Regions from separate parts of the Alteromonas sp. K632G genome, predicted to be linked through region 2. Evidence: predicted binding sites of a transcription regulator. Region 2 holds the regulator's gene; each other region holds the start of a gene.
The links. Region 2 encodes LexA, which represses DNA repair genes until DNA is damaged. Its sites were predicted from a motif close to TACTGTATNNNNATACAGTA; they were not measured.
Positions count from the first base shown of each region.

Region 1: the regulator LexA is predicted to act here: its motif matches at 1,426-1,445, upstream of J5X92_RS15945 (putative DNA modification/repair radical SAM protein).
Region 3: the regulator LexA is predicted to act here: its motif matches at 1,066-1,085, upstream of recA (recombinase RecA).

Region 1 is NZ_JAGGDM010000017.1:40,104-43,392, reverse strand. Features, by position in the region: gene J5X92_RS15950 (multidrug efflux RND transporter permease subunit) at 1-1,271, shown strand, start outside; gene J5X92_RS15945 (putative DNA modification/repair radical SAM protein) at 1,558-2,799, shown strand; gene J5X92_RS15940 (TIGR03915 family putative DNA repair protein) at 2,828-3,289, shown strand, end outside.
Region 2 is NZ_JAGGDM010000002.1:199,787-203,075, reverse strand. Features, by position in the region: gene J5X92_RS03615 (TonB-dependent siderophore receptor) at 1-718, shown strand, start outside; gene lexA (transcriptional repressor LexA) at 876-1,502, shown strand; gene coxB (cytochrome c oxidase subunit II) at 2,149-3,261, shown strand; gene ctaD (cytochrome c oxidase subunit I) at 3,271-3,289, shown strand, end outside.
Region 3 is NZ_JAGGDM010000001.1:36,631-39,919, forward strand. Features, by position in the region: gene mutS (DNA mismatch repair protein MutS) at 1-204, opposite strand, end outside; gene J5X92_RS00160 (CinA family protein) at 509-997, shown strand; gene recA (recombinase RecA) at 1,261-2,298, shown strand; gene J5X92_RS00170 (ATP-binding cassette domain-containing protein) at 2,513-3,289, shown strand, end outside.

The sequences.
Region 1 (3,289 bases), on a different contig from region 2:
TTCCAGGTTTGAATATTAATGGCTTCACCAATAGCCCAAGTTCCGGTGTGCTGTTTACGCCGCTAAAGCCTTTTAGTGAGCGCCAAAGTCCAGAGCTTTCAGCCGGTGCAATTGCGATGCAATTAAACCAGCAATTTGGTTCTATTAAAGGGGCGTATGTGGCTATATTCCCGCCACCACCGGTAATGGGGCTTGGCACCATTGGTGGGTTTAGGCTGCAAGTTCAAGACAGAGGAAATTTGGGTTTTGCTGAACTTGAAAAAGTAACTCAAGAGGTGATTGGCAAAGCGTGGGCGCACCCTGCATTAACCGGTAACTTCACTAGCTTTACGGTTAATGTACCTCAGTTAAATGTGGATGTAGATCGCGAGAAAGCCGTTAGCCAAGGGGTAAATATTGGCACCTTGTTTGACACCATGCAGGCGTATTTAGGCTCGGTGTATGTGAACGATTTCAACTTGTTCGGTAGAACCTATCAGGTGAATGTTCAGGCCGATGCACAGTACCGCCAAGACGTTGAAAACATCACTCAATTTAAGGTGCGAAACGATAAAGGGGATATGATCCCGCTAGGTTCATTCCTAGATATTCAGCACAGTGCAGGGCCAGACAGGGTGATGCATTACAACGGCTATGTCACCGCTGAAGTAAATGGCTCACCAGCGCCGGGCTACAGTTCAGATCAAGCCAAAGCCGCGATTGAGCAAATTCTTGATGAAACGCTTCCGCTAGGCATGACCTACGAGTGGACCGAGCTAACCTATCAGCAAATATTGGCAGGTAATGCGTCGGCCTTTATTTTCCCGTTAGTCGTACTGTTGGTGTTCTTAGTGTTGGCGGCACAGTATGAAAGCTTACGGTTACCACTGGCTATTATATTAATTGTTCCCATGACCTTGCTAAGCGCATTAATTGGTGTGGTGATTTATGGCGGCGACAACAACATATTTACCCAAATTGGCTTAATTGTGTTGGTGGGGCTTGCTACTAAAAATGCCATTCTGATTGTGGAATTTGCCAAAGAACTACAAGACAAGGGTATGGACGCACTATCAGCCATTAAAGAGGCCAGCAAGTTGCGTCTTCGCCCCATCCTGATGACATCGATTGCTTTCATTATGGGTGTGTTACCTATGGTGCTTTCCACTGGTGCGGGTGCAGAAATGCGTCAAGCCATGGGCGTAGCGGTATTCTCAGGCATGATAGGGGTTACCGTGTTCGGCTTAATTCTTACCCCTGTATTTTACTATTTGTTGAAACGTAACGGTTAACTCTCCCGTTTACCCAAGCGTTGCCTCCTCCTCGTACTTTGGAGGCACTACAGGCCACTTAATTTAAGTGGCCTTTTTTTATGGTAGGCATAGGGGATGGGCCACAATGGCTCAACGCTACACCCCTTTATTTTGTGATAGCAGAATGCATTTGTACTGTATATTTATACATGATATAACGGCTTTGTAATCTAAAAACCACCTATAAATACACACTTCTATTTTCGTATTTTATTACCGAACCCGCTGATTTTGTGTATTTGCTTAGAGAAAGTGACAATTTGCAATGCATGACAAACTGATTCAAAAACTCGAAATTCTCTCAGATGCAGCCAAGTATGACGCTTCCTGTGCAAGCGGTTCGGCAGGTAAACGAAAGGCAGGTAAAACTGATAAAACTGGTATTGGTTCTCTTACTGGCGGAATGGGTATATGCCACAGTTTTACTCCTGATGGACGGTGTGTTTCTTTACTGAAGATACTCATGACAAACTACTGTATTTACGATTGTCACTATTGCATCAATAGAGTATCGAGTAGTGTTCAACGTGCCCGTTTCACGGTCAAGGAAACGGTTGAGCTAACACTGAATTTTTATAAGCGTAACTATATCGAAGGTTTATTTCTTAGTTCAGGCATTGTCGGTTCGCCAGACCTTACAATGGAAAGCATGGTGCGTATTGCCAAATCCTTACGTATCGATCACGGATTTAAGGGGTATATTCATCTTAAAACCATTCCCAATGCATCGCCTGAACTTCAGGCCGAAGCAGGTTTATACGCTGACAGGCTTAGTATTAATGTAGAAATGCCTACCCAGCCTTCATTAAATCAATACGCGCCCGAAAAAGATCTCGGCGCTATTCATAGCGCGATGAATACCCTGAAAGACAAAATTACTGAGCATAAAGTAGATAAAACGCATACAGGCAAACGTCCTCCTCGTTTTGCCCCTGGCGGGCAGTCCACTCAAATGATTATAGGAGCCGATGGCTCAAATGATAAAACCATCTTGGGAGCGAGTGTTCAACTTTATAGCCAACAAAAGCTGCGCCGAGTTTATTATTCTGCGTTCTCGCCAATACCTGATGCATCAGAAGTTTTGCCTTTGAAACCTGCGCCTTTGGTGCGAGAGCATCGTCTTTATCAAGCTGATTGGCTACTGCGTTTCTATGGATTTACGCTTGACGAAATCGTGCACGATGACATGCTTGATATGGACCACGATCCTAAACTTGCGTGGGCATTGCGCAATCGTCATGTGTTTCCCATTGATTTAAATAAAGCAGACAAACTCATGTTGTTAAGAGTGCCAGGTCTTGGTGCACGCACCGTACAAAAAATTCTGGCGATTCGTCGTTATACAAAGCTTAGCTGGATGGATCTCACGAAATTGCGTCTGCCATTACAAAAGCTGAAACCTTTCATTAGCGTAAGTGATTACTCACCTGCTATTCACTTACTCGATAGTAATAATTTTGAGTTGCAGTTCAAACAGCCGAAGCAGTTTGAGTTATTCGGCGCCTAACTGAAGTAGGATTAGCAGTAAGATCAAGATGAAAACAATTACAATCACTTCGGTGCCTGGGTACGATGAGTGGCGCATTGCAGCAAGAGAATGTTTGGCGCAAGCTATCCCCCCTGAAAATATTATCTGGCAAAATTCAGAGTCGATACAAGACGACCTGTTTGGCGATGGGGAACAAGACATAGCAGCCAGTAAGCCAAAAACGCAACACACTATTCCCAAGTCAGTCTTAATACTTTTTAAATATGCACTGTGTCATCAAGATGCGAGCCGATTCGCATTGTGTTATCGGGTGTTATGGCGCGTTATTTTCGAGAACAAAAACCTTATTCAGTTAAAGACTGACCAAGATATACTGCAACTTACTACGTTAGCCAAAGCGGTAAAGCGCGATGCATATAAAATAAGTGCTTTTTTGAGATTTCGAGAAGTTACGCTTGACGGACAAGAGCACTTTATCGCTTGGTATGAACCAGAACATTTTAGCTTA
Region 2 (3,289 bases):
ACAAGTGTCTCCGCGTGCAGGCTTAATTTACAAGCCAGCGGAATCAGTATCGATTTACGCAAGTTACAGCAAATCGTTTTTACCTCGTTCAGGTGATCAATTCCTTTCACTGTCGCTGACAAGCCAAGCGCTAGAAGCTGAAGAGTTTGAAAATAAAGAAATTGGCGTGAAGTGGAATTTATCTGACTCGCTTAGCGTGACAGCAGCGGCATTTGAAGTTGAACGTGAAAACGGCACAGCGCAAGATCCTAACAACCCGGAAGCGTCTATTTTGACCGGTACCGAAACCAAAGGTTTTGAAGTGCAGGTGGTGGGTAAACTTTCAGAACGTTGGGTAATCAATGCTGGTTACAGCAACCTTGATGGCGAAGAAATGGGTCGAATTGTAGATGGCACATTGGCGAACCGCGACTTAGCGCAGCTACCAGAACATATGCTGACGTTATGGAATCAGTATGAAGTAAATGATGAATGGCGTGTTGCATTAGGCGTGATTTATCAATCTGAGCAGTATGCTTCATTAAATAATACGGTTGAGCTACCTGACTTTGTTCGCGTAGACGCTGCACTTTATTACGACTATAGCGAAGACGTTAAAATTCAGCTAAACGTGGAAAACCTATTCGACGAAGATTATTTTCCGTCAGCACATAACGACAACAATATTGCCACCGGCGAGCCGCTTAATGCGCGTTTGAGTTTGCAATATAAGTTTTAGTCACGCTAAATAGTAGTGATATACAAAGCGGCCTTCATGGCCGCTTTTTGCGTTGTGGTTAGGTCAGTATAAAAAACATGCTTTGCAAAGCTTTGTGCTTGTCATTTCCTTTTAGGTGTATATACTTACAGGAACTGTATAGACAGACAGGTCTTTTATGCGCCCACTCACAGCAAGACAAACAGAAGTTCTCGAGCTGATAAAAACAACCATGCTCGAAACTGGCATGCCGCCTACCCGTGCAGAAATTGCCCGTCATTTAGGTTTTCGCTCTGCGAATGCCGCTGAAGAACATTTAAAAGCGTTGGCCCGAAAAGGTGTCATCGAGATTCTTCCAGGTACTTCCCGTGGTATTAAATTGAATATCCCACTTGAAGATGAAGCTCCTGAAGAAGAAGGGCTACCTCTTATTGGCCGAGTGGCTGCGGGCGAACCTATTCTAGCGCAAGAGCATATAGAATCTCATTATAAGGTCGACCCTGCCCTATTTCAGCCTCACGCCGACTTCTTGCTTCGTGTAAGCGGTATGAGTATGAAAGACATAGGTATACTTGATGGTGACTTGTTAGCCGTGCACCGCACTACGGATGTCCATAATGGGCAGGTGGTAGTGGCACGTGTCGATGAAGACGTTACCGTTAAACGCCTTGAAAAGCGTGGCCGTGAAGTGCTACTTCATGCTGAAAATGATGAATTTTCTCCTATTAAGGTCGACTTAGCTTCAGAGCCTTTTTCTATTGAAGGTATTGCCGTTGGTGTTATTCGAAATGCCGATTGGATGTAACTTTTTAGCTATTTAGTAAAGAAAGCGGCTTATAGGCCGCTTTTTTGTATGTTTACCATACCTTGCTTGCACAATAATCTTGTTTAAGCCTCAGAAATACCTTAGAGGCCAGTTGATTCGGCTCCTACATTTTATCTTCTATTTATGTCATCTTTTATAGTACTAACTACCGCTATGTCTGTTATCTATTCTGTTTGAAAAGCATTCAATATTACGTAACTACCTTTTGATTATAAGAAACTTATTACACTTTATATTCGTCGATTTCGTTCAAAATGAGCGTTTCAAACGGCCACATTAATTATCCTTATAACGCCCATACGCTGTGGCGTGATTCATTTCTCTTACTTACAACTTTTGATTAAAAATTAAACGCTGGAATTGTTTTTTCTTAGAAAAGACTAGACTTGTGCGTTTTATTGAGCAATTCTTATACTGTATTTAACAAAATAATAACAATAGCTGCAACTTTGTTTTACAACTAAAGCTGGGCAATTAAGTTAAAAGTTGGATTTCGGGTATCAGTTGCCAGAAGCGCAGCGCATTTATTGCGGTAATGCTTCTGTTATAACGGAGGTGTTGAGTGAAACGAGTAACGACACGAGCGGCGACACAAGCGACAAAGTGGCTTTACGGGCTGCCACTTTTGCTTACCTCACCACTGCTGTTTGCGGATGTAGCAACAGGTGAAGGCTCAACCATGAATTTACGTCGAGGCGCAACCGACATAAGTGGTCAAGTGTACGACCTTCATATGTTGATGTTCTTTATCTGTATCGCCATTGCCGTTGTGGTTTTTGGGGTTATGTTTACCTCAATGTACTTACACCGTAAATCCAGAGGAGCGAAGCCTGCTCACTTCCATGAAAATGTAAAAGTTGAAATTGCGTGGACAGTAGTACCTTTCATCATTCTTATTCTTATGGCTATTCCCGCCGCTAAAACCCTTATTGCGATGGAAGATACCAGTGAGCCCGATCTTACTGTTGTCGTTACAGGTTCTCAGTGGAAATGGCATTACCGATACATGGACAGAGATGTTGAGTTCTATTCGTTAATGGCGACTCAGCGAGAACAAATTGAAAACAAATTCGAGAAAGGCACGAATTATTTGCTTGAGGTCGACCGTCCACTGGTGATCCCCACAGGGCAAAAAGTGCGCTTTCTTATTACCTCAGATGACGTTATTCACTCTTGGTGGGTTCCAGATTTTGCGGTGAAAAAAGATGCTAATCCAGGGTTTATTAATGAGTCTTGGGCAAAGGTGAACGAGCCTGGTATTTATCGCGGGCAGTGCGCCGAGCTTTGCGGAAAAGATCATGGCTTTATGCCGGTAGTGGTTATCGCAAAAGAACCTGCCGAATTTGATGCGTGGATGAACGAGCAAGAAGAAGCCGCTCGCCAAGCGAAAGAAGAAGAACAACGTTTACTGTCGATGAATATGTCGATGGATGAACTAATGAAGGAAGGTAAGCGAGTTTATAACGCCACCTGTGCAGCTTGCCATATGCCTAATGGGGAAGGGTTGCCCGGTGTATTTCCTGCGCTTAAGGGCAGTGAAATGGTGCTTGAAGACCAAACTGCACATATCGATATTGTGTTGAACGGTAAAACCGGCACGGCGATGCAGGCGTTCGGAAAAATGTTAAGCCTAAAAGACATTGCGGCTGTGGTGACCTACGAACGAAATGCGTGGGGCAATAATACGGGCGATATGGTGCAGGCCAAAGATGTTAATGCTGTCGTAAATGGAAACTAGGAGTGCGTAATGAGTAAAGCAACTGATG
Region 3 (3,289 bases), on a different contig from region 2:
TAAATAGCTTTCAACCGCGTGGTAAGGAACGCCAGCCATAGGAATAGGATCGCCACCAGATTTGCCCCGTGCGGTTAACGATATATCAAGCAGTTCTGCGGCTTTCTTGGCATCATCGAAAAACAACTCGTAAAAGTCGCCCATACGGTAAAACATAAGAATGTTAGGGTGCTGCGCCTTTATCGTTAAATACTGGCGCATCATAGGAGTGTGTGATTCCAAAAAATGCCTCGTGCTTTTTATTGCTGCTACTTGCGATAACTCAATTTGTTATATTAACAGAAGAATTATTAACAGAAGAGTGATTAAAAGAGCAGGAGTGCTAAAATAATCACTTTTCGTATTTGCTGTGTATTATTGATACGAGTATGGAATTTTCAACCATTTCCTGAACTCATTAGTTAAATGATAGCTCTCACCAATAAGTACATCGGCACAGCCTAATGCTTCAAATTAATGCTTTAACGGCCGAAGCTGATAATAGCGCTGATAGCGATAAAGGACATTCATGGTATCTGACAATATAACAGAGATGGTGACGGCGCTGGGTAATGCGCTTCGCCGTAAAGGCTGGACGGTTTCAAGCGCAGAGTCTTGCACCGGGGGCGGCGTTGCGTTCGCCTTTACCAGTATTGCTGGGAGTTCGGATTGGTTTAATCAAAGTTGGGTGACGTATTCAAACGACGCAAAAATACGTGAATTAGCTGTAAAGCCAGAAACTCTAAATGCACATGGCGCGGTGTCAATGCAGACCGTTGAAGAGATGGCGGCGGGCGTTAAGCACAAGAGCGACGCGAATGTCGTGGTAACCGTAAGCGGTATTGCAGGCCCAGGTGGCGGCAGCGAAGAAAAGCCTGTGGGTACTGTTTGGTTTGGGTTTATCTGTGGTGCTAAGTCAGAAACGATTAAGCAGGTTTTTGCTGGAGACCGAGAGACTGTTCGTCTGCATGCAATAGAATTTGCGATTACCCATCTATTGGCGATGTTGGCTGATTGAACAGACGGTCATCTAAGATGCTGCCAATAAGAACCCATTAAGCAAAATAAAATGAAAACTCAGGTTGAAACTGTATGCTTGTACAGTATAGAATGCACGCAACACTTGGTAAGGTGTCGGTAAGCAAATGTTGATGCAATGAATGCTAGCTGTATAGATGAATAATACTGTTAGTAAAGATAGCTAGTATAAATAGCAAAGGCAGCTTCAACAAAGACATCACCAACTAAAGAATTTAACCGCTAATCCTAGAGGATATTGACGTGGACAGTAATAGATCTAAAGCTTTAAGTGCCGCACTTGGGCAAATTGAAAAGCAGTTCGGTAAAGGCGCTATTATGCGTTTAGGCGACAACCAAGCGATGGACATTGAGGCTATCTCTACTGGTTCACTCACCATTGATATCGCTTTGGGCATAGGCGGTTTGCCATGTGGTCGTGTGGTAGAAATTTACGGACCTGAAGCCTCGGGTAAAACGACACTTACCTTGCAGGTAATTGCAGAGGCTCAAAAGAATGGTAAAACCTGTGCCTTCGTAGATGCTGAGCACGCACTTGATCCAATTTACGCGTCGAAGCTAGGTGTAAACATCGATGAGCTTTTAGTTTCTCAGCCTGATACGGGTGAACAAGCGCTTGAAATTTGTGACATGCTGGTTCGTTCTGGCGGTGTTGATGTCGTTATTGTTGACTCGGTTGCTGCCCTTACGCCAAAAGCGGAAATTGAAGGCGACATGGGTGACTCACACGTTGGTTTGCAAGCGCGATTAATGTCGCAAGCATTGCGTAAACTTACCGGTAATATCAAGCGTTCAAATACCTTGTGTATCTTCATTAACCAAATTCGTATGAAAATTGGTGTAATGTTCGGTAGCCCAGAAACAACAACCGGTGGTAACGCACTTAAGTTCTACTCTTCAGTACGTTTAGATATCCGCCGTATCGGTGCGGTCAAAGAAGGCGATGAGGTAGTAGGTAACGAAACTCGCGTTAAAGTAGTGAAAAACAAAGTAGCACCGCCATTTAAGCAAGCTGAATTCATGATTCGCTACGGCGAAGGTATAAGTAAAGAAGCTGAGCTTATCGACTTAGGTGTTAAGCAGAAATTGGTTGATAAGGCCGGTGCTTGGTACAGCTACAAAGGTGATCGTATCGGTCAGGGTAAAGCGAACGTAATGAAGTTCCTAAAAGAAAACCCAGCTATTGCCGATGAGATTGAAAAACAAATTCGCGCTGAGCTACTTTTACCTAAGACAGTGAAAGTAGAAGAAGCACCTGCTGCAGAAGATGATCAGCAGTAGCTACTAAACTGACTATAAAATAGCGCATTTGTGTTATTTAAAAGCCCACCAAATGGTGGGCTTTTTTGTGTTCAAAAAACATACTTTTTAACACTTTAATTCTATATCTTGGATTGAATTAAAATAAAAAAACAGTAAAGCTGTAATAAAAATAGAAAGGCAAAGACTAGTACTGTAAGCATTCGATTTAAATAATAAAAAAAGGGAAGGGATAATGATTGATATATCTAGTCTTGCTAAACGCTTTGAGGTGGAGAACCCCAAAAAGCTAAGTGAGCAAGAGAAAAAGGATCCACGATTAAAAGGGCGCTACTTTCAATCAGTGAAAGATGTATCGTTTTCATGTGGTCAAGGAGAAGTGCTTGGTTTGCTTGGCCCTAACGGAGCAGGAAAAACCACTACATTACGCATGCTTTCAACCGCACTTAAGCCAGATAGCGGCACCGTGGTAATTGATGGTGAAGACGTGCTAGCCAACCCAATAATTGCGCGTAAAAAAATAGGTTTTCTGTCTAGCTCAACTGGTTTATATGGCAGGCTGACTGGGCGAGAAAATATTGCTTATTTTGGCGAATTACACGGCATTACTAAAGCGATAATTTCTGCACGTATTGAAGAAATGGCTGACTTACTCGACATGCAGAGCTTTTTAGACAGACGGGCAGAAAACTTCTCATCTGGTATGAAACAAAAAACAGCCATTGCCCGCGCTGTTATTCATGAACCTTCCTTAGTTGTGCTTGATGAGCCTACTACAGGCTTAGATATTATGGCCACCTCAACAGTGATGGACTTTATTCAGCGCCTTAAAGATAAAGGAACGCCAGTTATCTTTTCTACCCATCATTTGGATGAAGTTCAAATGCTTTGCGACCGTGTAACGGTGATTAATCAAGGCGAAAGTGTATTTAATGATTCCCTTGCTGCTTTTAGTGCGCTATCTGACGGACAAATGCATAAAAGCTTTTTGCACACTTTAAAAATGAATACA